Martelella mediterranea DSM 17316: one gene and its partner. The protein of the gene in region 1 interacts with the protein of each later gene in a pairwise test. Links are inferred from orthologs where the notes say so. Each region holds a gene or a part of one and is shown in the gene's direction. Other genes may lie near its edges.

Region 1 (6,135 bases):
GCGATATCGTTCTGCTTCTGCGAGAAGTGCTTCGGCAGGTCCTCGAACCAGTCGCGCGCCGCGCGGATCGAAAGCTGGCTGACCTCGCCGATATGGCGGCCGTCGATCTTGACGGCGAGCGCCTCCGGCTTCAGCCGGTAGCCGTTGCAGGCCGGGCAGGGGGCCGCCGACATGTAGCGCTCCATCTCCTCGCGCGCCCAGGCGGAATCCGTCTCCTTCCAGCGCCGCTCGAGATTGGGAATGATGCCCTCGAAGCTCTTGGTGGTCTTGTAGCTGCGCGCGCCGTCGGCATACTGGAACTCGATCTTGTCATCGGTCCCGTTGAGGATAGCGTTGGTGGCCTGTTCCGGCAGCTTGTCCCAGCGATCCGTCATCTTGAAGCCGAAATGCCGGCCAAGCGCCTCCAGCGTCTGCTTGTAGTAAGGCGACGAGGATTTCGCCCAGGGCGCGATCGCGCCTTCTGACAATTTTTTCGCCCGGTCCGGAACGACCAGCCCTTCATCGATCTTCTGCTGGAATCCGAGCCCGTCGCAGGTCGGGCAGGCGCCGACGGGATTGTTGAAGGAGAACAGCCGCGGCTCGATTTCCGGAATCGTGAATCCTGAAACAGGACACGCGAATTTTTCCGAAAAAACAACGCGTTCATGGGTTTCGTTGAGAGATTTGTTCTTGGCGCCGCCGGCCGCCGTCTCGTTTTCCGGCAGCGGCTTGTCGGCGAATTCGGCGACCGCCAGCCCGTCCGCGATTTCGAGGCAGGTCTCCAGACTGTCGGCCAGCCGGGTCGCCAGATCGTCGCGCACCGCAACGCGGTCGACCACCACGTCGATATCATGCTTGTATTTCTTGTCGAGCTTTGGCGCTTCGGCGATCTCGTAGAATTCACCGTCGATCTTGACGCGCTGAAAGCCCTTCTTCATCAGTTCCGCCAGTTCCTTGCGAAACTCGCCCTTGCGGCCGGTCACCAGCGGCGCGAGGATATAAAGCCTTGTGCGTTCCGGCAGCGCCAGAATGCGGTCGACCATCTGGGTCACGGTCTGGCTTTCGATCGGAAGGCCCGTCGCCGGCGAATAGGGGACGCCGGTGCGCGCGAAAAGAAGGCGCATATAGTCGTAGATCTCGGTCACCGTGCCGACGGTGGAGCGCGGGTTCTTCGACGTGGTCTTCTGCTCGATCGAGATCGCCGGCGACAGGCCCTCGATCCGGTCGACATCCGGCTTTTCCATCATCTCCAGAAACTGGCGCGCATAGGCCGAGAGGCTTTCGACATAGCGCCGCTGCCCCTCCGCGTAGATCGTGTCGAACGCCAGCGAGGATTTGCCGGAGCCCGAAAGCCCGGTCATCACGATCAGGCTGTTGCGCGGCAGATCCACGTCAACGCCTTTCAGGTTATGCTGGCGCGCGCCGCGGATGGAGATATTCTTCAGTTCGCTCATGGGATCAGGCTTCTCGAGAAGGGAATTTGCTTCCTATGTAGTTCACGCTGCGGCTCTGTCGAGGTGCAGCAAAACAGACGGTTTGAATGTCCCCGGTTGAATCGCTTGACTCGATCATAGCAGAGCGATAGAACAAATAAAGAACATTTTTAATTGTGGATTGTCCCGTATCGGTTGATCGCTTTCGGAGAGATCGTCTATGCTGCCGAAAATTCTCTAAAGCGCCGCAACGCGGTTATACAGGTGGTAGTCATGGCAGGTAGTGTAAACAAGGTCATCCTCGTCGGCAATCTCGGAGCGGACCCGGAAATTCGGCGCACACAGGATGGCCGGCCGATCGCCAATCTGCGGGTGGCCACGTCGGAAAGCTGGCGCGACCGCAATTCCGGCGAGCGCAAGGAGCGCACGGAATGGCACCGGGTGGTGATCTTCAGCGAGGGGCTGTGCAAGGTCGCGGAACAATATCTGCGCAAAGGCTCCAAGGTCTATATCGAAGGCCAGCTTCAGACCCGCAAATGGACCGACCAGGGCGGCCAAGAGCGGTTTTCGACCGAGGTCGTGCTGCAGGGCTTCAACGCCACGCTGACCATGCTGGACGGCCGCGGTGAAGGCGGCGGGGGCGGTGGCCAAGGCGGCAACTTCGGCGGAGGCCAGGGCGGCGGTGGCTATGACGATTACGGCTCGCAGCCGTCTTCCGGTGGTGGTGGCGGTGGCCGCAGCAGCGGCGGCGGTTTCTCGCAGGATCTCGACGACGACATTCCGTTCTGATCCCAACCGCATCGGACCTTTTTGAGGGCAAACGCGCCGGATAATTCAGGCGCCTGCCGTGCCCGTGGGGATATGCATCACCGTGGTCACCCCGTCGATCACGAACTGCACGGCCAGCGCCGTCAGCATCATGCCGAGAATGCGGGTGAGAATGTTACGACCGGTTTCGCCGAGAAGCCGGTCGATCAGGCCGGCGGCGAGCATTGCCAAAAGCACGACCAGCGAGGCGACGAAGATCACCAGAACGAGCGCCAGCTTGTCCAGCACCGTTTCCATCTTGGAGCCGAGCAGGATGGTCGCGGAGATCGCGCCGGGGCCTGCGATCAGCGGCATGGCCAGCGGGAAGGCGGCGAGATTGGCCATGCCATCCTTCGTGATGGCGGTTTCGGTGGTCCTCTCCTTTCTTTCGACGCGTTTTTCGAAGATCATTTCCACGCCGATCCAGAACAGAAGAATGCCCCCGGCGATACGGAACGCGCTCATGGAAATGCCGAGCGCGTTGAGGATGTCATCGCCCAGCAGCGCAAAGGCCAGGAGCAGAAAGAACGAAATCAGGCTGCCCCGGATCGCCACCTTGCGGCGCTGCGCCTGGGTCATGCCCACGGTCAGCGCCAGGAAGATCGGCACCATGCCGGGCGGGTCCATGGTCACCATCAAGGTGGTGAAGCCGTTTATCAGCGTCGCCAGTTCATTCATCGCCCGTTCCCCAGCCGTTTTTGCGTTTCCAGAGAGCATGGCGCCGCGTTAAACCGGAAGTGGCATTCGCAGCGCTCTTGTGAGCTTGCCACAGGATCACCACCTGACACGAATAAAATCGCGTAATTCGGCCTCTGTCCACTGTCAGGAGGCTTGAGAAATTGGCGTCAGCCATCGGATTCGGCTATAAAAAACCAGATGATTCTAGCTTGAGATCGTGATTCACATTGACTGATCAAACGACACCTTCGGGCGGAGGTCTTCCGCCGGGCATCGAGCCCATCTCCATCATGGAGGAAATGCAGCGTTCCTACCTCGATTACGCGATGAGCGTGATCGTCAGCCGCGCGCTGCCGGATGTTCGTGACGGCCTGAAGCCGGTGCACCGCCGTATCCTCTACGGCATGTCCGAAATGGGCGTGGACTGGAATAAGAAATACGTCAAATGCGCCCGCGTCACCGGCGATGTCATGGGTAAATATCACCCTCATGGCAATGCCGCTATCTATGACGCGCTGGCGCGTATGGCACAGCACTGGTCGCTGCGCCTGCCGCTGATCGACGGGCAGGGCAATTTCGGCTCCGTTGACGGCGACCCGCCCGCGGCCGAGCGCTACACCGAATGCCGCCTGCAAAAGGTCGCGCATACGCTGCTCGACGATCTCGACAAGGACACCGTCGATTTCCGCGAGAACTATGACGGCACGCTGTCGGAGCCGGTGGTGCTGCCGGCCAAGTTTCCGAACCTTCTCGTCAATGGCGCGGGCGGCATCGCCGTCGGCATGGCCACCAACATCCCGACCCACAATCTGGGCGAGGTGATCGACGGCTGCATCGCGGTGATGGAAAATCCCGCGATCGAGCTGCCGGAACTGATGCAGATCATCCCGGGTCCCGATTTCCCGACCGGCGCGCAGATTCTCGGCCGCGCCGGCATCAAGTCCGCCTATGAGACCGGCCGCGGCTCGGTGATCATGCGCGGAAGGGCCACGATCGAGCCGATGCGCGGCGATCGCGAGCAGATCATCATCACCGAAATTCCCTATCAGGTGAACAAGGCGACGATGATCGAGAAGATGGCCGAACTGGTGCGCGACAAGCGCATCGAGGGCATTTCCGATCTGCGCGACGAGAGCGACCGCGAAGGCTATCGCGTCGTCGTCGAACTGAAGCGCGACGCCAATGCCGAGGTCATCCTCAACCAGCTTTATCGCTATACGCCGCTGCAGACGTCCTTCGGCTGCAACATGGTGGCGCTGAACGGCGGCAAGCCGGAACAGCTCACCCTGCTCGATATTCTGCGCGCCTTCGTCTCCTTCCGCGAAAGCGTGGTCAGCCGGCGCACCAAATATCTGCTCAGGAAGGCGCGCGATCGCGCCCATGTGCTGGTTGGCCTTGCCATCGCTGTTGCCAATATCGACGAGATCATCAATCTGATCCGCCGTGCGCCCGATCCGCAGACGGCGCGTGAACAGTTGATGGAACGGCACTGGCCGGCCCGGGATGTCGAGGCGCTGATCCGCCTGATCGATGATCCGCGCCACAAGATTTCCGAGGATGGCACCTACCAGTTGTCCGAGGAACAGGCCCGCGCCATTCTCGAACTGCGCCTCTCGCGCCTGACCGCGCTCGGCCGCGATGAAATCGGCGACGAACTGAACAAGATCGGCGACGAGATAAAGTCCTACCTCGAAATCCTGTCATCGCGGCAGAAGATCCAGGAGATCATCAAGGAAGAGCTGATCGCGGTTCGCGACGAGTTCGGCACGCCCCGCCGCTCCGAAATCCTCGAAGGCGGTCCGGATATGGACGACGAGGATCTGATCGCGCGCGAGGACATGGTCGTGACCGTGTCGCGCAACGGCTATATCAAGCGCGTGCCGCTGACCACCTACCGCGCCCAGCGTCGCGGCGGCAAGGGCCGCTCCGGCATGTCGATCCGCGACGAGGATTTCGTCACCCGGCTGTTCGTGGCCAACACCCACACGCCGGTGCTGTTCTTCTCCTCGCGCGGCATCGTCTACAAGGAGAAGGTCTGGCGTCTGCCGATCGGCACACCGCAATCGCGCGGCAAGGCGCTGATCAACATGCTGCCGCTGCAGCAGGGCGAGGCGATCACCTCCATCCTGGCGCTGCCGGAGGATGAGGAAAGCTGGTCCGAGCTCGACGTGATGTTCGCCACCACGCGCGGAACCGTGCGCCGCAACAAGCTGTCTGATTTCGTGCAGGTGAACCGCAACGGCAAGATCGCGATGAAGCTCGACGACGAGAACGATCGCATCCTGTCGGTCTGGACCTGTACGCCGGATGACGACGTGCTGCTGACGACGGCGATGGGCCAGGCGATCCGCTTCCCCGTTCCCGCCATTCGCGTCTTCGCCGGCCGCAACTCGATCGGCGTGCGCGGCATCGGCCTTGCCGAGGGCGACGAGGTGATTTCGATGACCATCGTCAGCCATGTCGACGCCGAGCCGTGGGAACGCGCCGCCTATCTGAAGCGGGCAGCGCTCGAGCGCCGCACCGAAACCGGGGAGGGCGAGGATATAGCGCTTGTCGGCGAGGAAGTGGCGGAAGAGGGCGAACTGAGGGATGATCGCTATGAGGAACTGAAGTTCCGTGAGCAGTTCATCCTGACGGTCACGGAAAAGGGCTTCGGCAAGCGTTCGTCCTCCTATGACTTCCGCATCTCCGGACGCGGCGGCAAGGGCATCCGCGCCACAGACACCTCCAAGACGGACGAGATCGGCCGGTTGATCGCGGCCTTCCCGGTTCTCGACGGCGACCAGATCATGCTGGTCACCAATGCCGGGCAGTTGATCCGGGTGCCGGTCTACGACATCCGCATCGCCAGCCGCACCGCCAAGGGCGTCACGGTGTTCAAGACCGGCGCCGAGGAAAAGGTGGTCTCGGTCGAGGTCATCAGCGAGCCTGACGACGATGAGGCGATCGAGGACGCTGTTGAAGCCGGTGTCGAGGCCGGCAGCGAAGGCGCGGCCGAGGCGACGGGCATCCCTGACGAGGGAACCGACGAGACCTGATCGGCGAACAACGGGAATGAAGACTGGAGCCGGGCCCTGCGCCCGGCTTCTTCGTTTGACCGATCCGTTTGCAGCCTGAACCGGCTTGCAGCCCGGCACTTTCCGTGACAAAAGGCCGTGACCGGAAACGGGGCCGAGGACGCAACGAAGCACATGGCGAAGGCATTTTACACAGGTTCGTTCGACCCGATGACCAACGG
Region 2 (5,803 bases), 2.4 Mb from region 1 along the record:
GGAAACGATGCGGTTTGCCCGCGACAGCGCGAAAGGCTGGGCGAACAGGCCGATAAGCGCGATCGCGGCCACGATGACGCCAAGCTTGTCGAGCCTTCTGGCAGCGCTCGTCTCTGTCTCGGTGATGGCTGACATGTTCTGCCTTTTGGCTGTCGGTCGTGTTACCCCGAAGCGGGCAATCTTGCTCCAAACAATCTCTCCCCTTGAGGGAGAGATGCCCCGACAGGGGCAGAGAGGGGTGAACCCTCTTTGCGAATTCGGAGCTTGCGGCTTATGCCCTGTACCCCTCTCTGTCGCTTTCGCGACATCTCCCCCTCAAGGGGGGAGATTATTGAGGGGCTTTGCGGTTAGGTTGAAACTCCGACCTTACTTCACGAACCCGTTCAGCGTCAGGAACTCCTTGGCGACGGCATCGGCCGGTTCGCCGCCGACCTGGACGCGGCCGTTGAGGTCCTGCAGGGTCTCAAGGTCGAGCGCCTCGAAGACCGGCTTCAGGATTTCGGCGATCTGCGGATATTCCTCAAGACGCGCCTCGCGGATGATCGGGGTCGGCAGGTAGACCGGCTGCACGCCCTTGTCGTCATCCATTACCTTCAGGCCGGACGGCGCGATGCCGCCATCGGTGCCGTAGACCATGGCGGCATTGGCGCCGGAGGTCTGCTTGGCGGCCGCCGCGATGGTTGCCGCCGTGTCGCCGCCCGAAAGGGTGATCAGCTGGTCGGATTCGAGGTGGAAGCCGTAGGCTTTTTCGAAGGCCGGTAGCGCCGACGGCGAGGTCACGAATTCCGAGGAGGCCGCGAGCTTGATGTCGCCGCCGTCGGCGATATATTTGCCGAGTTCGGAGAGATCGGTCAGATTGTTGTCGTCAGCGATTTCCTTGCGGATCGCGATCGCCCAGGTGTTGTTGGCGTTGGCCGGCGTCAGCCAGACGATCTTCTCGGCGTCGTAATCGAGCTTCTTGGCCTCCTCATAGCCTTCCTGGGCGTTCTTCCACACGGGCAGGTCCGCCTTGTTGTAGAAGAAGGCGGCATTGCCGGTATATTCCGGATAGATGTCGATCTGGCCTTCGGTGATCGCCTGACGGACGATCGGCGTGGCGCCGAGCTGGATCTTGTTTTCAGTCGGGATGTCGTTCGCCTGAAGCGTCTGGAGGATGATGTTGCCGAGCACGCCGCCCTCGGTGTCGATCTTGGAGGAGACGACCACGGGGGCTGCCGCGGCGGTCTGGACGGCGGCGAAGGCTGCGATCGCCAATGCGCCGGTCAGGGTGAGAATGCGTTTCATATCGGTTCCCTCTCTCTAGGAACGGCCCGTCCCGGGCCGGTTGCCGCGCCTTCGGGCGTTACCCCGCAAATGGCGCAGCCGCGAAAATTCGTCCGGCCGCATCTCCGGCGACCGGCAAGGAAGCTGTCGCTTCGCCACCGCCGGACCGCGCCCGGAAGCGATGGTGAAAGGCGACCTCACTTTCAGATAGTGCGCCGCCGTTCCATAACGATAGCATACACAAGATTTATGTGGCCGCGCCCCCGGTTTGCCGGAAATATCCGCCATGCGTTCCCTGCCGCTCGGGTCCAATTCCGCTCCCGCTGCGTCCGCCATTGAAACGGGCTGGGCTTATCCCCAATTTGACTGTAAAAGAGGGCCCATCGATTTGAGTGAAAAGGGCTTTTCCCCTAGGATCGGTGCCTGAAAACGGCAGTGATTCGGCGCCTTTGTTTTGCGCCCACACTCCAACACGTTTGGAAAGACCTGTTTATGAGCGAAACCCCAGAAATTGCCGTCGGCGTTCCCGCCGAATACGGCGCTGATTCGATCAAGGTTCTCAAGGGGCTGGATGCCGTGCGCAAACGGCCGGGCATGTATATCGGCGATACCGATGACGGCTCGGGGCTCCACCACATGGTCTATGAGGTGGTCGACAACGCCATCGACGAGGCGCTTGGCGGCTACGCCGATCTTGTCACCGTGACATTGAACCCCGACGGTTCCGTCTCGGTCACCGACAATGGCCGGGGCATTCCGACCGACATTCACACCGGCGAGGGCATCTCGGCGGCCGAAGTGATCATGACCCAGCTCCATGCCGGCGGCAAGTTCGACCAGAATTCCTACAAGGTCTCAGGTGGTCTCCACGGCGTCGGCGTTTCGGTGGTCAACGCGCTGTCGGTCTGGCTGAAGCTGAAGATCAAGCGCAATGGCAAGCTGCACGAGATTTCGTTCACCCACGGCGTTGCCGACAAGCCTCTGGAAGTGATCGGCGACGCCGGCGACGAAACCGGTACCGAGCTCACCTTCATGCCGAGCCAGGAAACCTTCACCATGGTCGAGTTCGACTATGACACGCTGGAAAAGCGCCTACACGAACTGGCCTTCCTGAATTCCGGCGTGCGCATTCTCCTGACCGACAACCGCCATGCCGAACCGGTGGCGAAGGAAATGCATTATGATGGCGGGCTGGCGGCCTTCGTCGCCTATCTCGACCGCTCGAAGAAGCCGCTGGTCAGCGAACCGATCGCGATATCGACCGAAAAGGACGGCATCACGGTCGAAGTGGCGATGTGGTGGAACGACAGCTACCACGAGAATGTGCTCTGCTTCACCAACAACATTCCCCAGCGCGACGGCGGCACCCATATGGCGGGCTTCCGTGGCGCGTTGACCCGGCAGATGATCTCCTATGCCGATACATCGGGCATCCTGAAGCGCGAAAAGGTGACGCTGACGGGTGAGGACTGCCGCGAGGGTCTGACGGCCGTGCTTTCCGTGAAGGTGCCGGACCCGAAATTCTCGTCGCAGACCAAGGACAAGCTGGTCTCCTCCGAGGTCCGCCCGGTTGTGGAAAGCTGCGTCAACGATGCGCTGAGCCAGTGGCTGGAGGAGCATCCGACCGAGGCAAAGATCCTTGTCACCAAGGTCGCCGAGGCCGCGACCGCCCGCGAGGCGGCCCGGCGCGCGCGCGAACTGACCCGGCGCAAGGGCGCGCTCGATATCGCCTCGCTGCCCGGCAAGCTCGCCGACTGCTCCAATCGCGATCCGGCGAAATCCGAACTGGTGCTGGTGGAGGGCGACTCGGCCGGCGGTTCCGCCAAGCAGGGGCGTTCGCGCGAGACCCAGGCGATCCTGCCGCTTCGGGGCAAGATCCTGAACGTCGAGCGCGCCCGCTTCGACAAGATGCTGTCGAGCCAGGAAATCGGCACGATGATCACCGCGCTTGGCACCGGCATCGGCAAGGACGAATACAATCCGGACAAGCTGCGCTATCACAAGATCATCATCATGACCGATGCTGATGTCGACGGCGCGCATATCCGCACCCTGCTGCTCACCTTCTTCTTCCGGCAGATGCCGGAGCTGATCGAGCGCGGCCATCTCTATATCGCCCAGCCGCCGCTCTACAAGGTCACGCGCGGCAAGTCGGTGCAATATCTCAAGAACGAGCAGGCGCTCGAGGATTACCTGATCGACCAGGGCCTCGAGGATGCCTCGCTGCATCTCGGTTCCGGCGAAGTCCGCGCCGGTCCGGATCTGCGCCAGGTGATCGTCGATGCGGTGCGGATGCGCAATCTGATGGAAGGCATCCATTCGCGCTATGACCGCCACGTGGTCGAGCAGGCGGCGATTGCCGGCGCGCTCAACGCCGAGCGGGTCACCGATCCGGCCGAGGCCGAACGTCTGGCCGCCGATATCGCCGCGCGTCTCGACATGGTCGCCGAGGAGACCGAGCGCGGCTGGGAAGGGATCGTGCGCGAGGATGGCGGTCTGCGCTTCGAGCGCACGGTGCGCGGCGTCAAGGAAGTCGCCAATATCGACATGGGCCTGATCGGCTCGGTCGATGCCCGCTACATGGACCAGCTTCAGAGCCGCCTGTTCGAGGTCTACGAGAAGCCGCCGCTGCTGAAGCGCAAGAATGGCGATCTCACGATCTACGGCCCGCGCGCCATGCTGGAAGCCGTGTTCGAGGCCGGCCGTCGCGGCCTGACCATGCAGCGCTACAAGGGCCTTGGCGAAATGAACGCCGAGCAGCTCTGGGAAACCACGATGGACCCCAATGTCCGCTCGCTGCTGCAGGTCAAGGTCAACGACGCCACCAGCGCCGACGGCCTGTTCTCCCGCCTGATGGGCGACGAGGTGGAGCCCCGCCGCGACTTCATCCAGGATAACGCGCTGTCGGTGGCGAACCTGGATATCTGACGATTGGGCGGCGCATACGCCGTTTCTTGTTTTGACATCATCCCCGGCCGCGCGCCGGGGATATAATTGCGTTTGTCGCGCCCGACAGGCTCCGTGCCCAATAACGCCTTGGCCGGGGCCAAGCGGCAGATCGTAAGGCGATGTGCCGCGAGCGGTTGCCACGAGGCTCATGTCGCGCCGCTTCATGATGTGTCTATAGGCTACAAAGTAGCTCGGTTGAGCAAGTCGTGACCGACATTTTGTGAGCCGGACGCCACTTGGCTTGTTCCGGAAAACATCAGCGCATTTGACCACGTCGATCAGGTGTCAGCGTATCTGACGCTTTCGGCGCGCAGCCTTATCGTCCTTCCATGCCGAAAAATTACCCTTTCGAAACAAGCATATTGCGGCATTCGCCCAAAGTATGAGCATTCGCCCACTTGACAGAGCGCGTCATTATGGTGAGTAATTGCCCACATCGTAAGCTATTGCTCAATTCTGAGGGAGGAACGAGTATGAAACTTCATTCGACGCTGCTCGCCGCTTGCTCGCTGGTCGCCCTGACCGGCGTTGCTTCTGCTGAAACGCTGACCATCGCCACCGTCAACAACGGCGACATGATCCGCATGCAGAAGCTCACCGACGATTTCACCAAGGATCATCCGGATATCGACCTCGAATGGGTCACGCTTGAAGAAAACGTGCTGCGCCAGAAGGTCACCACCGACATCGCCACCAAGGGCGGTCAGTACGACGTCTTGACCATCGGCAACTACGAAGTGCCGATCTGGGCCAAGCAGAACTGGCTTCTGGAACTCTCCGGCATGCCGTCCGACTATGACGAAGCAGACCTTTTGCCCGCCATCGCCGGTGGCCTTTCCGTGGACGGCAAACTCTATGCCGCCCCGTTCTACGGCGAAAGCGCCATGGTAATGTACCGCACGGATCTCGCCGAAAAGGCCGGCGTGACCATTCCGGCCGAGCCGACCTGGGACGAGATCATGGCGGCTGCCAAGGCTATGACCGACAAGGATGCCGGCATTTACGGCATCTGCCTGCGCGGCAAGGCCGGCTGGGGCGAGAACATGGCCTTCCTCGGCGCGATGTCCAACTCCTACGGCGCGCGCTGGTTCGACATGGAATGGAAGCCGCAGTTCGACACCGAAGAGTGGAAGGCGACGCTCACCGACTATCTGGACATGATGAACAATTATGGTCCGCCCGGCGCGTCCTCCAACGGCTTCAACGAGAACCTCGCGCTGTTCCAGCAGGGCAAGTGCGGCATGTGGATCGACGCCACCGTCGCCGCTTCGTTCGTAACCGACCCGAAGGAATCCAAGGTCGCTGACTCTGTCGGCTTCGCGCTGTTCCCGGAAAAGGGCGATCTCGGCAACCGCGGCAATTGGCTGTGGTCGTGGAACCTCGCCATTCCGGCTTCGACGACCAAGGCCGATGCGGCCAAGGCCTTCGTCGCCTGGGCGACCTCCAAGCACTACACCGATCTGGTCGCCGAGCAGGATGGCTGGCGCGCGGCACCTCCCGGCACCCGCACCTCGCTCTATGAGAATGCGGACTACCAGGAGGCAGCGCCCTTTGCCGAAATGACGCTGGAATCGATCAATGCGGTCGACAC

Evidence for each region. The genes of interacting proteins can lie anywhere in the genome.
Region 2: the proteins of gyrA (region 1) and gyrB interact in binary tests that used the Escherichia coli proteins (3 or more experiments, as listed by UniProt). The link is inferred for Martelella mediterranea DSM 17316 from one-to-one orthologs.

Annotation. Positions count from the first base shown.
Region 1 is NZ_CP020330.1:3,190,443-3,196,577, reverse strand. Bases 2,757-6,135 are described here. They hold gyrA (DNA gyrase subunit A), read left to right. Parts: upstream 2,757-3,124; coding sequence 3,125-5,935; downstream 5,936-6,135. Other genes in these bases: coaD (pantetheine-phosphate adenylyltransferase), read left to right, coding at 6,089-6,135; Mame_RS14935 (MarC family protein), read right to left, coding at 2,757-2,897. Outside these bases: excinuclease ABC subunit UvrA, read right to left, coding at 1-1,433; Mame_RS14940 (single-stranded DNA-binding protein), read left to right, coding at 1,686-2,201; more of Mame_RS14935, read right to left, coding at 2,247-2,756. UniProt on the Escherichia coli protein: A type II topoisomerase that negatively supercoils closed circular double-stranded (ds) DNA in an ATP-dependent manner to maintain chromosomes in an underwound state.
Region 2 is NZ_CP020330.1:798,501-804,303, reverse strand. Bases 1,427-4,473 are described here. They hold gyrB (DNA topoisomerase (ATP-hydrolyzing) subunit B), read left to right. Parts: upstream 1,427-1,755; coding sequence 1,756-4,191; downstream 4,192-4,473. Also shown: Mame_RS03650 (ABC transporter permease), read right to left, coding at 1-135; glycine betaine ABC transporter substrate-binding protein OsmF, read right to left, coding at 367-1,284; Mame_RS03635 (ABC transporter substrate-binding protein), read left to right, coding at 4,686-5,803. UniProt on the Escherichia coli protein: DNA gyrase negatively supercoils closed circular double-stranded DNA in an ATP-dependent manner to maintain chromosomes in an underwound state.